Regions from separate parts of the Thalassobacillus sp. B23F22_16 genome, predicted to be linked through region 2. Evidence: riboswitches for the same ligand, from Rfam matches in the RefSeq annotation. Region 2 holds a riboswitch; each other region holds the start of a gene.
The links. A riboswitch is a leader RNA that binds a small molecule or an ion and turns the genes downstream of it on or off. The one in region 2 is predicted to bind thiamine pyrophosphate.
Positions count from the first base shown of each region.

Region 1 (4,182 bases), on a different contig from region 2:
TTCATAACTGGATGCTCCTTTCTTATCCAAACGCTTCGGTGAAAACAACTCCCGGAAAGCCTGAGGTACGTCTTGCTTCGTAATCAGATCCTTCATCATCTGCCCCGTAGCAGGTGCCAGTAAAATGCCATTTCGGTAGTGCCCGGTGGCAAAGTAGAATCCCGTAAGTGCCGGGTGCTCTCCTATGATCGGCAACCCATCGACAGACCCCGGCCGGATTCCTGACCAGAACTCCTGCATCGGTTCTTCTTTCAGTTCTGGAAAAACTGCAAACACACGATGCATCAGATCCGCCAGTCCTCCAGCGGTCGTTCCTGAACTTAAGTCATCAGGTTTGGACGTGGCTCCAACGATGTAACGTCCATCCGGTTTCGGGACGATGTAAAAATCGTTAAAGAACAACGCTTCCTTAAAATAATGCTTGCCTGGTTGAATCGAAAAGCATTCCCCCTTCACAGGTACGATTGGGTTATTCATCCCTGTCGCTTCAAACCATCGCCCACTGTCCGCTCCGGAAGCTGCCACAACCCGGCTCGCTGTTACAGAAGCATTCTCTAATTGCACCGTGAACATGTCCTCCGTTTTTGTTACATCAAAAACATTTGTGTTTTCCAGTAAGTCGCCGCCATAAAGCAAGGCCGCCCGTTTCAAAGCTTCGCAAGTGGCAGTTGGTTCGACATGGCCATCCTTAGTCATAAACAATGCCCCGGAAACCTCCGGCGGAAGATCAGGCACTTTATCCCTTACCTGTTCGGCTTCCAGCCATTCCAGGCTGGTGAACGCATGTTTTTTCTCCAGGAGCTCCTGTTTATGCCCTTCATCCATCGCGACTTCCATCATTCCAAACGGAGAAAGCCCGATATCAATCGCTGTTAGTTCATGAAGTTCCTTCCTTAAGACTTGATATAAATCTCTGCTTTTTTCACAAAATTCATGATAGGCATCGGATGCCTGGTGCTCCGTATGAACCCCGAGCATCCCTGCGGCTGCTTTCGTAGATTTCTGGCCACTCACCTGCTTATCAATGACAACGGCACGGACCCAGCTTTTGTTCAAATAGTAGGAAATAGAATGACCAATGATGCCACCGCCAATGATCACGACATCATAATGTTCCTTCATGGATCGTTAGCTCCTTTACATACCTTTTTACAGCTTGAAGCGGTTGTGCAGCCTCGAAGATCCCCGACATGACAGCAACCCCCGCGGCACCCGCTTCCTGTATTTCTAGTATTCTATCGGGAGTGATACCACCAATCGCGATCACAGGAATATCAATCGAAGAAGTGATAGATTCGAGCTCCTCAAGGCCTCTTGGCTCCATTCCTTTTTTGCTGCTTGTTGCATAAACATGACCAAACATCACATAATCGGCACCTTCCTCCTCTGCCTGTTTTGCCGCTTGAAGGGAATGAACCGAGACCCCAACCTTCAGAGAAGGATCCGTCTGTTTCACCTTAGTCACCCCGGAGCCCTTTTCTTTCAGGTGAATATTGGGGGCTCCAGTCTCACCGGCAACATCTAATCGACTATGGATACACAGCTTGTCCCTATTAACTCCGCTTGCAATTAACCCTTCTACTATCGACTGATAGTCAGCATCATTCATGTGAGTTTCTCTTAGAATAATGAGATCTACCAATGGTTCAATTTCTGCAATTGCCGCTGACAACGTCTGCCTTCTCATCTTTCCATTTGTCACTGCCACCAGTTTCATACCCAGCACACCTTTTTTAAGCATTAAAAATACCACTTCCCCCGGAGGAAAAGTGGTATGTCCCATTTACTTAAGTCGACAATCGTGAAAGAAACATAGACTTGCTCTTTCACGACGCCATCGTCGTCACTTTCCTCCGCTGGTGTTTCAAGCCAGATCAGGTTCCGAGGGTCCCAAAGTTATACTTTGATCTCAGCCTTAAAGGAAAGGCACCCCTAGTGAATATTTTTATGCAGTTTTTGGAAAACGCTTCATCTATTACTTTACAATAATTTCGCATTCTAGTCCAGTTTATTTTCTGATTTTTCCGAGCATTGATTGGTGATTTCTATAGCCACCTCTTCCTATTAAGAAAAAGAGTTAATATTTTGCTGATCACTTTTTTGCTGTAAAAGTTTCAGGAGATCCAGGAAATGGTCGTCCCGTGTATGAATCGCTTGTTCCCCGTGATCCTCATATTGGTAAAAACCTTGGTTCGTTCTAATCCCATGCTGATCGTTCTCCACCATTTCCTTTAAGAAGGAAGGGACTTCTCTTGTATTCGATAGATCTTCTAATATCTTTCCAACCATCGCTTGTGTGGTTTGCAGGCCGGCTAAATCCTGACTTTCCATCGGTCCGCAGAAAGCCCACTTAAAGCCCATGCTTCCTTTCATGGCAATATCAATATCTTCTGCCGTAGCCACTCCCTCTTCCATTAAGTGGAATGCTTCGCGAAGCATAGCTACTTGAACGCGGTTGACGATAAATCCTGAAATTTCTTTTTTCAGGACTACTGGCGATTTTCCGATTTCTTTCATTAAATCATAAGTTGTTTCGACGACGGTTTCCTCTGTTTTTTCTCCCTTAACAATCTCCACAATTGGTACCAGTTGTGGCGGGTTGAAAAAGTGAGTAATGACAAACCTTTCCGGATGCTTCGCTTTTTGAGTTAATTCCTCCAGTGGAAAAGTGGACGTATTAGACGAAATAATCGTTTCGTCTGAAACACTATCCTCGATGATTTCGTATGTATCCAGTTTTTTCTCCAGATCTTCCGGTATGGATTCAAAAATAAAGTCAGCACCTTCAATAGCTTCATGCAAATCGGTTGTATACGTGATACGCTCCAGCGTCTGATTCATCTCGTCCTCTGTCAGCATCTCTTTATCAACCATGATTTTTAAGCTATTCGTCATGAGTTCTCTTGCATCTTCCAATGATGACGCTCGTCTGGCCCGGATTTTTACATTTTTTCCTGCCTGGGCAAATAATTGAGCAGCGCCATGCCCCATCACACCTGCTCCAAGTACGGTAATATTTTTCATTTTACTACCCCTTTTATATGGTTATTTTTATAAGATTACGTTCGCCCCTGTTTCTTCATCAAATGTAACATGTTTGCCAAAAGCACGCTCTCCATCACCTGGATATGAAGTATTAACTCTACTATCTATTCTAAAAATATTTCGACATTTATGAAACTTCGAATTCCGCTATATGCAACAACTTAGATTTTTTCACACAAATGAAAAACCCACTTCAGCATTCTGCTTAAGTGGATTCCTTCAGACTATTCAATCACTTGGTTTTCCAGCTTTCCGATCCCTTCTATTTCGATTTCGATATGATCGCCAGGCTTAAGCGGTCCCACTCCAGAAGGGGTTCCGGTGATAATCACATCCCCAGGGTTCAAGGTCATCACTTCTGTCACCTTGACAATCAAGTCCTCGATTTTATGAATGAGGTCATTCGTATTCGAGTGTTGTCTCACTTCACCGTTAATGGACAGCTTTATATCTACATGATTAGGATCCAGGCCTGTTTCAATTACCGGCCCCAGTGGTTTAAAAGTAGGAAAGGATTTAGCTCTAGTAAATTGTCCATCCTTTTTTTGAAGGTCCCTGTCCGAAATATCGTTATTGCACGTATAACCGAATACATACGACAACGCTTCATCCCTTGAGACATCTTTTGCTTCTTTTCCTATCACGACTGCGAGCTCTGCTTCGTAATCAATTCTGTGTTCCAAATTTGGTAAGGTCACTTTGTCTTCATGACCAATAATAGCTGTCGGGGAGACCATGAACATCATCGGCTCCTCAGGGATCGGCATCCCGCTTTCCTCGGCATGAAGGGCATAATTCAATCCGATGGCCACCAGCTGCCCTGGCACGACCGGTGGTAAAAGTTTCACTTCATTTAAATTAAAAGTAGTGTCGAGTTTACCTGGTGTCCCTTGCAAAAAGTCCCCGTCTAATTTTGTGATTGTATCTCCCTCTAATACTCCATACATTACTTCTTCCTTTACTGCAAACCGTACATATTTCATTAAAATAAATCCTCCCTTCTGTCTTTTCCTTCTATTCACGTATAAAAAAATCCTTCTCCTGTCATACGCATTCGCAGAAGGGATAACATCCACAAATCTATTTTCCGAATTGTATCGCTACGGTTCCCAAACCTTCAAATTCAGCTTGGAACGC
Region 1 is NZ_JBIEKD010000001.1:379,288-383,469, forward strand. Features, by position in the region: gene thiO (glycine oxidase ThiO) at 1-1,122, opposite strand, end outside; gene thiS (sulfur carrier protein ThiS) at 1-5, opposite strand, end outside; gene ACGTNI_RS01855 (thiamine phosphate synthase) at 1,106-1,741, opposite strand; TPP riboswitch at 1,832-1,944, opposite strand; gene ACGTNI_RS01860 (3-hydroxyacyl-CoA dehydrogenase family protein) at 2,065-3,024, opposite strand; gene ACGTNI_RS01865 (fumarylacetoacetate hydrolase family protein) at 3,270-4,028, opposite strand; gene ACGTNI_RS01870 (2-keto-4-pentenoate hydratase) at 4,126-4,182, opposite strand, start outside.
Region 1: it holds a riboswitch for thiamine pyrophosphate, as region 2 does, so the genes downstream of both, ACGTNI_RS01855 (thiamine phosphate synthase) here and ACGTNI_RS08035 (YkoF family thiamine/hydroxymethylpyrimidine-binding protein) in region 2, are expected to answer to the same signal.

Region 2 (4,182 bases):
CGATAACGTCAGGAGGCGTGTCGAGATTTTCCAGTCCAAATGCTACTTCATCCTCGACTGTAAGCATGCAAAACTGGCTTTCGGGATCCTGGAACACCACACCGATCCGCCTGCTTAATTCTCCTGGATTAAACGCTTCATAAGGGCGTTCCCTGTAAAAGCGTTCCCCTGTCAGCTTTCCATCTAATTCTTCGGGGTACAGGCCATTAAGGCTGTACATCAAGGTGCTTTTGCCAGAGCCGCTGGGGCCGAGCAGCAACGTGGTTTCTCCTTTAGAAAGGGAAAGATTCAAGCCATCCAAAACAGGCTCTTTTGCTTCTTCGTAGCTGACGGTAAGGTTTTTCACCTCAATTAAATCATGCGGCGCCATGTTTATTTCTCCTATGCTCTTTTCCAAGGGCGAAATTGTATAGCACACCGGTCTTAGCAAGCGCGTCACTCAGTGCTTTTCCTAGCAATCCTGCAATGACCGCACCGCTGATCATCCGGGCAATAAACATCGCAGTTACATAAGAAGTAGCAAGAGCAGCATACCCTGAGATGAAGTAACCCCATACAAAACTGAACAGCGCGGACCCCATACCAGCACCCATCAGTACCCAGACATTGTACAAACGGTAGCGGGTGGCGGCAAACACTGCTTCTGCGCCAAGTCCCTGAATCATACCGGAGACAATCAACATCGGCCCGACAGCGTTTCCGAGCATGACTTCAATGATCGCTGCTATGGTCTCGGATAAAAATGCTGCACCAGGCTTCCGGATAATATAAGCTGCGATAATCGATACGATGAACCAGATACCGAAAATCAAATCATAACCGATCGGTCCGAAAAAGCCGACAAGCAGCTTTCCAACTGGAAGAAACGCCAGATATACCACAGCAAAAACAACAGACAGAACCGACATGACAACGATTTCTCTCATTTTCCAGTTATTCATCGTCATTCTCCTTCTGATGGGACGGGCTGTTGGCTGAAATGGAAGCCGTCATGACCACATGGCTGTTATGCTCCTGAGTGACCGCGAATGCATTTTCAAGTGTCGCGAAAATTTCTCTGGCCTCTCCACGTAGCTTGGTGGCATAATGAATACTTTCCACTTCCAGCCCCCGCTGCTTCGCTGCTTCAATCTGTTCCATGATCATTTCCATATAACTGTCAGAACCAAGCGGGTACAAGGCAAAATCACAGGCGGTGTATTGATCCATGTCATCCTGATTATTCATTTTTGTGTCATCTTCCGACATATACACGTCTCCCTCGGTGTCCCCTGGACAGCCGACGGAATACGTTCCTGAAAAAGCGACATGATGACCTGTTTTGGCAGCTTGGGCGAAAATCGCCTGTGTGACATCGAAGACATGCGGAAGTCTTCCCCTGACACACGTACTGACATCATCCGTTTTCATCCAAACCTTTGACGTATCCACTTCCTCTAAAGCTCCCAGGATGACAGAAACGAAGTCATCAGTCATGGGGTGTACTGAAAAACGGCACCCGACAATCTTGCTTGTTCCATTGCATACTTGGTTTTCCATAAATAACCCTCCAAATTTTATATTTTTCCATATAAAAAACTGCATCCCGCGGGGGAATGCAGTTCGAAGGTATCGTTTATTTATTATACGTGTCACCTAAGACCATGCACTTCCCCACGCTGGTATTATCCAGTTCGGGTTCTAAGGGTCAGAGTCCAAGACTCCTCTCAGCTTACACGCACCCCTAGTGCTCGAAATTCGCTATGCAATTTTTCAGTTATTTATAGCTTAATAGATTTCCAATCCATTGTAAACCATTAAAGCAGAACGTCCCACCAGATTTTGATAGCAGTTCCGACGATCAGTGCTGCCAGAATCCCTTGAAGCAATTTGGTGTTTACTTTCTGACCTGCTTTTGCACCAAGCGGTGAGGCGATCAGACTTGCGATGATCATGATTATCGCAGGCACGAGGACAACCTGCCCCGTCATCACCTTCCCGACAGTGGAACCAATCGATGATATGAACGTTACGGCCAGAGAAGTTGCAATCGTTACGCGAGTCGGTATTTTTAGAACCGTTAACATGATCGGAACAAGCAGGAAGGCACCTGCTGCACCAACGATACCGGCTGCAACACCGACGGAGAAACCTGCCGTTGCGGCTATTGTTTTATTAAAGGTCACCTCTTCAGGTGGTATATCATCCACATTTTTGCGTGGAATAAACATCATGATGGCTGCCAGCAAGGCGAGCACGCCGTAGACAATCTGTATCCCATTTTCACCCATGAATCTTGAACCATAGCTTCCTATGAAACTACCAACCAGGATACTTGCACCCATATAAATAATCAGATCTTTATTGAGATAACCGCCTTTACGGTAAGCCCAGGCACCGGCAATGGTTGCGAAAAACACCTGAACGGCGCTGATTCCCGATACTTCGTGTGCGGTAAAAGCGGCGAATCCCAGCATAGGTGGTATATATAAAAGCATTGGATATTTAATAATCGATCCGCCGATCCCTACCATTCCAGAAACATAAGAACCTGCAAAGCCAATTAGGAATATCGTGACATAAAACCATAAATCCATTTTTTCTTCCTCCCTTTATCTCTATGAAAGCCTTACCAATTGGAAAGGGACAGCCACCCAGCTGTGCTGGTATGTCTGTCCCCCTTTATTCCTTAGCCTTTCTTGATCCAGAATTTGAGGACTTCGTCTTCTTCTTTCTGGTCGACGAGTTCGTGTCCACTGGAATCAGTCCAGGCTGCTAAGTCTGCTTTTGCACCTTTATCTGTTGCGTGGATTTCGAGGATATCTCCGCTGTTCAATTCATCCATCGCTTTTTTTGTCTTTACGATTGGCATTGGGCATGCCAGACCTTTTGCATCTAGTACTTTATTTGCTTCCATTTTGATACACTCCTTTTTTAAAATTAACCGGGAGCCCCACTAGAATGGGGCAGCCCATTAGGATACCGCGCAGCGGTTTGGTCCAATTTCCATTTCACGCTTCTCTTCTTCTTCTGGTGTTAGTTTACCCATGTTCACTTGACGTATTTCCTGATATGCGTTTGGTTGTGGTGGAAGGTTTTCTGTAACCATTTTACGGAATTCGCCTTCATCTTCCACGTTCAGGCCAGTGTTCACTTTGTAAAGCTCACCTAGTGGTGCGGATACTTTACCATCATCCTGTACTTCACTCATGTTAGCGAAGTGGGCAGGAAGTACTTCCAAGTCTTCAGACAGCTCTTTGTAACGGCTGTAAAGTGTGTCGCGCAAGTCGCCGACCCAGTCTTCTGCAAGGCCTGCAAGGTCCGGACGGCCAATGGATTCTACGAACAGGATGTCACCAGTCAACAAGTATTTGCTGTCGATGATGAAAGAAGTAGATCCGATCGTGTGACCTGGAGAATATACAGCTTGAGCGCCAACTTTAGTGGTACCGACTGTAATTTCTGTGCCATCCTCCAGTGCGGTGTAATCGAATTGAACTTCGGTTGCATCTTTTGGTGGCAGCCAGTATTGAGCACCTGTTTCTTCACGAAGTGCACGGCCGCCGGAGATGTGGTCCGCGTGCAGATGAGTGTCTGCAACTTGAACGATTTTTGCATTCTTTTCTTTTGCAAAGTCAAGGTATGGCTGAATCATACGGTTAGAGTCGACGACCATTGCTTCGCCGTCAGAGATGACCATATAAGATAGGCAGCCTTTTCCTAGACGTACGAACTGGTAAAGTTCACCGCCATCAGAAGTATCGCCTACTTTTACCGGCTCGAGGTACTCACTCCAGGCTTTCATACCGCCTTTCAAGTAAGAAACTCCTGTCACGCCAGCTTCTTCAAGCAGATCAGCAACCATCATAGAAGATCCTTCTTTTGCACAAACGACCAACACGTTTTCGTTTGGCAATTTATCCATGATGCTTTCCACGCCATCTAATAGATCAAAGTAAGGTACGTTGATGACTTCTACACTGTCACCTTCGATTTTCCAATCTGCGAACTCTTTTTGGTTACGAACATCCAAAATGAACAATTCTTCTTTATCAATAACTTTACGTGCAATTTCTTGTGCGTTCATTGCTTTTGGCATTGATAACCCCTCCAATTAATGATTTATTTTTCTACGTCGCCTTTCCAGTCTTTCATGCCTGGCGTTACGTTAAATACGTTATAGCCTTTTTCTGCAAGTTTCTG
Region 2 is NZ_JBIEKD010000007.1:130,630-134,811, forward strand. Features, by position in the region: gene ACGTNI_RS08025 (ABC transporter ATP-binding protein) at 1-370, opposite strand, end outside; gene ACGTNI_RS08030 (ECF transporter S component) at 357-941, opposite strand; gene ACGTNI_RS08035 (YkoF family thiamine/hydroxymethylpyrimidine-binding protein) at 934-1,539, opposite strand; TPP riboswitch at 1,634-1,735, opposite strand; gene ACGTNI_RS08040 (sulfite exporter TauE/SafE family protein) at 1,797-2,576, opposite strand; gene ACGTNI_RS08045 (sulfurtransferase TusA family protein) at 2,669-2,896, opposite strand; gene ACGTNI_RS08050 (MBL fold metallo-hydrolase) at 2,954-4,078, opposite strand; gene ACGTNI_RS08055 (sulfurtransferase TusA family protein) at 4,102-4,182, opposite strand, start outside.

Region 3 (4,182 bases), on a different contig from region 2:
AGCCAGCCTTCCTCATGCTCTTCCGGCTGGGCTTCATATAACGCTTTGGAAAAATCCCAGAATGCATCAGGGTCCTGTTTATAAACCGCTTCGCCTGCCGAGGATGCAAGCTCGGAGTCCTCGCCATGGAATAGCACATTGATATACGTGAAGTTGGCATCTCCGGTGTCAATGTAATCCTGTTTTACCAGGGGAAATGCCTGGTCGCTCCATACTTTACATGCCGGGCACAAGTAATCTCCAAATTCCACGATTTCAACCGGTGCATCCGATTCCCCGATTGTCGGGTGACCATCGATTGCCGGAGCATCACCGCCGGAAGAAGCCGTATCGCTTTCACCGCCATTGCCATTATTGTCTAACATAACAAAAGCAGCGATCAGTCCAATGACTACGACCGTCAGTATTACAATAAACTTCATGGATCCTTTGTTTTCCGCCATAATTACACTCCTGTATCTATGTAGATATTTTTATTTTAAACCAAAACCAATAACATCAACATGTTATCATAGAAAGACATCATTCACGCGAAAAAATATTGATATTTTTTGACAATCTTCTTTGATTATATACTTTCTATACATTGGTGAAAAGGATGCTGTCTTGCTATAAAGCAAAAGGAAGTTTAAAAGTCTCAGACAGAAGGTGTTTATGTGGATTCCCTGCTCGTATTCATAGTCATTATTCTTATTGCTTCTATTTTACAAACGAGTACCGGCTTCGGCTTTTCCATCATGGCGACGCCGTTTTTACTATTTCTATTTGAACCCAGAGAGGCTATCCAGATTAATCTGGCACTTTCTCTTGTCATATCTGCTGTGTTGATCAGAAAAATCAGCCAGGATGTCGACCTCGGTGTGTTAAAAAGATTCGTGATCGGAAGTGTGGGAGGGCTTCCTGCTGGTATCCTCCTGTTTCTGCTGGCAGATATGACGAAATTGAAGCTCGGTATCAGCATCGTCATTTTAGTGTTGACCGTACTTTTGATCTTTCGGTTCCGAACCCATCAGTCTCTACAAAGGGACTTTGTAGTAGGAGGCTTATCGGGGGCGATGACGACCAGTATCGGTATGCCCGGACCGCCAATTCTCCTTTACTTTTCCGGTACCGATACGAATAAGGAAAAACTGCGCGCAACGACACTTGCTTTCTATTTATTCATCTATTTGGTTAGTTTAATCATTCAAGTGGTATTCGCAGGAACTAATTTGGAGGTGTGGAAAGCGAGTGGGCTTGCTTTACCGGTGGTGTTTGCCGGACTCATTCTGGGGCAGCTGTTGTTTCATAGGATTAGCCAGCGGCTGTTTCGGGTGGGAACCTATATCATTCTACTTTTTACCGGTATGTACTTGTTGTTGGAAAGCCTGTAAACAATCAATAATAGCTATTGAAAGCGCTGACGGATCTTTGCTATGATATATATGTAACATTCAAATGAATAACTATGAACACTACTAGGGGTGCCCTGAATGGCGGGCTGAGAGGAAAGCGCGTAAAGCTTTCCGACTCTTATAGACCTGATCTGGTTAGTACCAGCGGAGGGAAGTAGTCGGAAGATACGTCTATTTTCTTTTAACCTACCAAGTCAGGTCCTCTGAGGATCTGGCTTTTTTCATTTCAGACACCCCCGGTAGAGAAAGGAGGAAGAAGATGAACCGGACGCTTCTGTTTACGACGATGGCGGTGTTTGTAGCTATCGGTACGTCATAAAAATCAGGTAAGATCAATTATTTCATTCTGTAAGAAGAGTTTCTTAAATAACCCATTTACGGAAAACTGCTAGGGGCGCGTTCAGCTGAGATAAGGAATCTTTCCTTTGTCCCTTGGAACCTGATCTGGATAATGCCAGCGCAGGGAAGTAGGAGAGGACTAACTTCATTACCCTCTATCTATCTACTTTTATTCCCCCTAGTAGCTTCCTGACTATTAAAGGAGGCTTACCATGACTTTCACAGAAAGTTTAAGAAAAGAAAATGACGCTATATTTAAGGAGATATTCAACCATCCATTTGTAGACGGAATTGGAAAAGGTAAGGTGCCTAAAGAAGCCCTTAAGCACTATATTAAGGCAGACTTTGAGTATTTGAATGCATTTATGCACATTTATGGTATTGCCGTCTCTAAATCAAGCAATCGAGACGATATATCTCTCTTCCATGATCAAATAGGCTTTGTTTTAAACAGTGAAACCCATCCACACCATAACTTTTGTGAGCAGGCGGGTGTAGTTTATGAAGATATGCAAGGGTACCCGCTCCCGCCAACGGCAGACCACTATATCAAGCACATGATGTACCATGCCCAAACAGGAGACTTAGCTGAAATTCTTTGTGCCCTGCTGCCATGTCCATGGACTTACCTGGAAATCGGTCAGGTACTGATGGAAAAATATAAACCGAATGATGATCATCCATTTTATCCATGGATAACTTTCTATGCAGAGGCAGAGGTGAGAGGCCTGACTGGAAAGCTGTGCGAACGACTGGATAGATTAGCTGAAGAAGCATCCGGGCGGCAACGCATTCGCATGAAAGAAGCTTTTCGAAAAAGCTGTCAGCTGGAACTTGCATTCTGGGAGATGGCTTATACGTGTGAAGAATGGCCGGTGAAGAAAAGGGTGATGCAACGATGAGTACCGCAACCCCTTGTGCTCTTACGATAGCGGGAAGCGATTCAAGTGGCGGAGCAGGCATTCAGGCTGATTTAAAAACCTTTCAAGAGCTGAAATGCTACGGTATGTCCGTTCTCACGTCCGTGACGGCACAGAATACAACAGGCGTCCAGGCTGTTCATCATTTGCCGACAGCGATGATCCAGCAGCAGCTGGCATCCATCGTTTCCGATATGCCTATCCACGCGGTGAAAACTGGCATGATTGCTAATCAAGAAATGATGAAAGTGATAGTTGATACGCTTCCTGAACTCCAGGTGCCTTATGTCATGGACCCTGTGATGGTAGCGACAAGCGGTGAAGCACTGATTGAACCGGAGGCACGGCAATATTTACGTCAGCAGCTGATTCCACTCACCACTCTCATCACACCAAATATCGCTGAGGCAGCCTATATTACGGAAGAAAAGGTGGAGACAGTAGCCGATATGAAGGAAGCGGCAACGCATATTGTCCATGGCTTCGGAGCAGGAGCAGCCCTTATCAAAGGAGGACACCTGCAAGAGGCAGCCATTGATGTGTTATATGACGGTAATAAAGTGCATGTATTTGAAACAGACCGGATTTCTACCAAAAACACGCATGGCACCGGGTGCACGTATTCTGCGGCAATTACGGCCTTTTTAAGCCAGGGCCTTCCATTAGTGAGGGCGGTAGAACGCTCGAAGCATTATATTACAGCAGCGATACGCCATGCATTCAACCTGGGATATGGAAACGGTCCAACGAATCACTGGGCGATACGGGAGGAGGTCAGGCAGTGAATGTAATCGAAGAGGTTAGAAAAAATACACCACTCATCCATCATCTGACCAATCAGGTGGTTATGAATTTTACAGCTAATGGCCTGCTCTCTTTTGGTGGAGCGCCAGTCATGGCAAAAGCTGAAGAGGAAGCAGCAGAAATGGCTGCCAATGCCGATGGCCTGCTAATTAATATTGGCACGCTGACTGCTCCAGAGATTCCAGCCATGGTAAAAGCGGGACAGGCAGCCAACGACAAGGGCCTTCCGGTTGTCCTAGACCCAGTTGGTGTGGCCGCAACCCCTTTTCGCAGACATGCCGTCGAGGAAATATTACAAGTAGTCCAACCGACAGCTATCAAAGGGAATGCTGCTGAACTAGCGAACCTTGTCGATATTTCCTGGGAAATGAAAGGTGTCGAATCGCGCGGATCGGGGGATATCGGTGAGGTGGCAAAACAGGTAGCTAACCGTTACAGCACGTTGGCGGTCGTATCGGGTGCTACGGATGTAGTCTGTAATGGTAAGCGTATGGAAACCAATGAGACCGGGCATGCCATCCTTTCTAAAGTAACCGGAGCAGGCTGTCTGTTAGGATCGATCTTGGCTGCTTGTCTGACAGTAGAAGGCACGGCTGAAAGGAAGGCACTGGCAGCGGTAGAGTTTTATGGGTTAGCAGCCGAGTATGCCGCGAATAGTGTTGCGGTTACCGGACCAGGCACGTTTGTACCTGCATTTATCGATGCTCTTTCTCTGGAAACTGCTC
Region 3 is NZ_JBIEKD010000013.1:41,412-45,593, reverse strand. Features, by position in the region: gene ACGTNI_RS11600 (DsbA family protein) at 1-443, opposite strand, end outside; gene ACGTNI_RS11595 (sulfite exporter TauE/SafE family protein) at 657-1,373, shown strand; TPP riboswitch at 1,450-1,564, shown strand; TPP riboswitch at 1,775-1,877, shown strand; gene tenA (thiaminase II) at 1,946-2,635, shown strand; gene thiD (bifunctional hydroxymethylpyrimidine kinase/phosphomethylpyrimidine kinase) at 2,632-3,438, shown strand; gene thiM (hydroxyethylthiazole kinase) at 3,435-4,182, shown strand, end outside.
Region 3: it holds a riboswitch for thiamine pyrophosphate, as region 2 does, so the genes downstream of both, tenA (thiaminase II) here and ACGTNI_RS08035 (YkoF family thiamine/hydroxymethylpyrimidine-binding protein) in region 2, are expected to answer to the same signal.

Region 4 (4,182 bases), on a different contig from region 2:
ACAATCGGTATTGTTACATTGGGAAGCCCGCCAGAAAGGGATGAAGTCGAGACTGGAATAGCAATGTTAGAAGATATGGGGTTTAAAACAATTCTTGGCCAAAGCGTTTACGCCCGAAATGGCTTTATAGCAGGAACAGCTCAGGATCGTGCGGCAGATCTAATGAGTATGTTTACCAATCCTCAGGTAAAGATGATCTTGCCGTCACGGGGAGGGGTTGGAGTTGCAGGAATTCTCCCCTATCTTGACTACCCGCTTATACAGCGAAACCCTAAAATCCTAAGCGGGTACAGTGACATTACGGTACTATTAAATACGTTGTACCAATTTACCAGCATGACCACATTCCAGAGCCTTTTGCTCGTGGATTTTAATGCAAGCACTCCCGAGTATAATTTCAATCAATTTTTTACTGCTGTTACCAATACTGCACCAATGAGGCAAATATTAAACCCTCCAGACATGCCGTTAAACAGCAAAAATGCCGGGAATGTCACCGGTCCGATTGTCGGAGGAAATCTCACGTCATTACTTGGTACGCTTGGTACTCCTTTTGAAATAGATACACGGGGAAAAATACTGCTCATCGAAGATACACATGAACCCATTAACACCATCTACCGATATATAGAACATTTAAGAATGGCTGGGAAGTTCCGGGATTGTATCGGTATCGTTATGGGAGAATGTACAGAATGTCAGGAATCTTATGGGAAAACGTACGAAGACCTGATCAACGAATTTATCGTACCATTAAATAAACCGCTTATGACTAATCTTGCTACAGCACACGGGACATATAAAGCTGCCATTCCAATAGGGGCTACGGTTAACTTGAACACATTCAATAATACGCTAACAATCCTCGAACCCACTACGCTTCCATCTTTCATTTGATAGCACAGGGCTATTATCATTTCTATAAGGGTGGTTAATAGCTTTAGTCGTGTTGTATGTGCCACAGTCATAATTCTGTCCAAATCACAAAAATCCTGAATTTCCTTCTTCTTAAATAAATACGTTACTTTCTTCTTATAATCATAAACTCCTTCCATACTAGGTATCTAGCTGGAAGGAGTCTATCTCTTTTATTCTTCTATCATGAGAACCAATATGGGATCAACAGGCTCCTGGTACATGCCGCTCCGCCCACACTAAATATCCGGGGATTTTGTCTCCCCCTATTATTGATAAGCACTCATTATGTTGGAGAAGTATCGATCTTAATCCATTACCAACCCGCCATCTACGACAAGATTTTGACCGGTAACCGCTCTGGCCCAAGGCGATGCAAAAAACAATACAGCATCCGCCAGTTCCTGGGGGCTGGTCGCTTTCTGGAGCGGTGTCACCAGCTCAACCACTCCGAATACTTCTTCTGTCGTCACACGGCTGGCATCTGTTTCTTTCAATAACCCCCCGGAAACCATATTGACGGTTATCCCATACTGCCCTAATTCCTTGGCCATATTTCGTGTGAAACCCAATAAAGCGGCCTTCCCTGTTGTATACTCATGATAAGCAACTACAGGGTTTTGCAGCAGGTTGGTACCGATGTTGATGATTCGTCCAAACCCAAGTTCCTTCATATAAGCCAGACCGGCCTGCACGGCGTTCAACCGATCCTTTTACTGTGCCTTCGATTTGAGTCTGGAAGTTGTCCCATTCTAACTCCGCTGCATTCTTCTGGGCCTTCGGATCAAAACGGAAATCGACCAGGGCATTATTGATAATGGTGGATAATGGCGTGCCAAAATGACTTACCGCACGATCGACCATTTCGTCAACCTGATTCTTATCCCTGATATCTGCCTGTACAGCGATTGCTTTATCTCCTAAACGATCGACGAGCGCTTCTGCTTTCTGTTTACTTTTAAAATAGTTAATAATGACATTTGCACCCTCATTCGCAAACGCTTCGGCAATTGCAGCCCCTAATCCCCTGCTTGCTCCGGTAATCAGAACCGTCTGTTCATTCAATTGCATCATTACTCCTCCATCCTATTTGAGGGGCTATAAAAACACAAAAAACCACGCCCATAGGACCTGGTTATAGTAGCTTAAACTCACAAACTACTTCCCTACGCTGGTATGATCCAGATCAGGTCCTGAGGGTCAAAAAGTTTGTTCGCTTTTTTCTCAGCCTGCTACACAGGCTCCCCTAGTAGATTCTAATATTATTTACTTTCCACATTCATTGTAATAGCTCCATCCTAGTCCATCAAATCCAATTATTCCCTAATAAAGAAGTGCCTGACCCAGGAGAGGAGCAGGCATTGAATTCGTGCGTTTTTATGAGACACATTACTTATAAATGAGACAACAGCTATACTAAGGTAGACAATATCAACTATTTATTAGACAAATTCAAATTTAAATTAGACAAAATGGCAAATATATTAGACATTCTTCATCGTTTACTAGAAAAAAATTTCTTAAAAGAGACAATTATAAAGGGATAACTCTTTCCCACTAACATATGTTATTACCTTAGCAGCCAGGTTCTTACGATGATTTCCTGCCCCACTGATCTTCAAAAATAAGGTTATCCAAGTCTGATCTTTTTTCCCAGTCCGCTTTTTCTAAAATAGGCTTGTCTGGATACGTATCCGTGTAACCTACCGAAAGAAGTGCGAGTGGGTCCACGTGCGGCGGTATATCGAGAATATCACGAACATCATTCTTTTTATAAAAACTCACCCAGCCCATGGCCAGGCCTTCCGCACACGCTGCCAGCCACATGTTCTGTATCGAACACGCTGTCGATAAGGCATCGGTTTCCGGAATAGAATTACGGCCTAATACATGTGAACCTCCTCTGGTGGGGTCACATGTCACACAAATCGTCAGAGGGGCTTCCTTTAAACCTTCGACTTTCAGACTGAGGAATTTAGTCTCTCTTTCCCCTTCATAATGAATGGCTAGTGCCCGTCTTTCCTTATCGGCCGCCCAGGCTAACTGTTCTTTGATTTCAGATGACGATATTAAAATATAACTCCATGGCTGCATAAACCCTACCGATGGTGCATGGTGAGCTGCTTCAAGAATTCGTTGAATGACATCTTCTTCTATAGGTTTGGGTAAAAAACTTCGAATATCTCTTCGAGTATAAATAACTTTATAGATTGCATCCCGTTCTTCTTTCGAAAACATCGCTCTCCCCCTTAACCTGAAAATAGATAGTTATAATGTAATATATATGAAACTACCATTGGAAACAAGCTCACCGGCTGATGTACACTTCTTGTCCAGCACCTTCTCCAGCTGCTGGATCACTAATCCATGCGTCACCACAACAATAGCGTCATCTCTATAAGCATGACAGAGGGCCTTCCACTCGCTATTAACCTGTTTTTCCAACTTATGCATTGCCATGTCATACCATTTCCTGAATGCTTGATTATGGATTAAACTTTCCCGGGGTTGACCATTCCAATGGCCATAATCAAGTTCTGTAAAAAGAGGCGAAACGAAATGGGGGACCCCCATACAGTCAGAAAGGATATGAGCTGATTCCCTTGCCCGCTGTAATGGACTGCTGAGAATCACGTCCCACGTTTCCACCGCTAACTGTTCTGCACATTGACGGGTTTGCCGGATTCCTGTTTCATTAAGTGATGTCGCTGTATGCCCTTGCAGTTTTCCTTCTGTATTCCAGTCTGTTTCTCCATGCCTGACAAAACAAACTCTCATCTTATTTCAACTGCCTCGACAGGCCATGCCAGCAATAATGAACAGATTCCGCTTTCTCTGCCGCTACCTGCAGTACCCACCCCGATAAGTCTCGCCAGGCCCGGTCATCCTTGTCCAAGGGGACAACACCACGGCCCATTTCAAGCATAATCAAAATAACCGGCTGCTGGGTCCGTTTTTCGACGTGCTGCATTTCTGACAATATCGATTCGAAATGTTTTCTCACGGATTCCAACTCGCCGGCTTTCTTCCATTCCTCTCGTATCCACACTTCCCATCCTTCGATTACGAAAGGCGAGTCAGCGGTGTTATCGATTAACTTCCATTGGTCCAATGGCTGGTTTTCATATGCGGAAAGCCACTGACAATCAGAAAACTCTTCATTCACAAACTTTCTTTTCCCACTATAGGCACCACCGACCACGAGCTGCATTTCCAGTCACCTCCATCCTGTTTGAAAACCATACGAATCCCGCCCCCGTTGGGGAT
Region 4 is NZ_JBIEKD010000001.1:410,056-414,237, forward strand. Features, by position in the region: gene ACGTNI_RS01980 (S66 peptidase family protein) at 1-897, shown strand, start outside; partial or broken gene ACGTNI_RS01985 (3-oxoacyl-ACP reductase) at 1,224-1,986, opposite strand; TPP riboswitch at 2,062-2,173, opposite strand; gene bluB (5,6-dimethylbenzimidazole synthase) at 2,506-3,153, opposite strand; gene ACGTNI_RS01995 (histidine phosphatase family protein) at 3,184-3,693, opposite strand; gene ACGTNI_RS02000 (bifunctional adenosylcobinamide kinase/adenosylcobinamide-phosphate guanylyltransferase) at 3,695-4,126, opposite strand; gene ACGTNI_RS02005 (histidine phosphatase family protein) at 4,078-4,182, opposite strand, start outside.
Region 4: it holds a riboswitch for thiamine pyrophosphate, as region 2 does, so the genes downstream of both, ACGTNI_RS01985 (3-oxoacyl-ACP reductase) here and ACGTNI_RS08035 (YkoF family thiamine/hydroxymethylpyrimidine-binding protein) in region 2, are expected to answer to the same signal.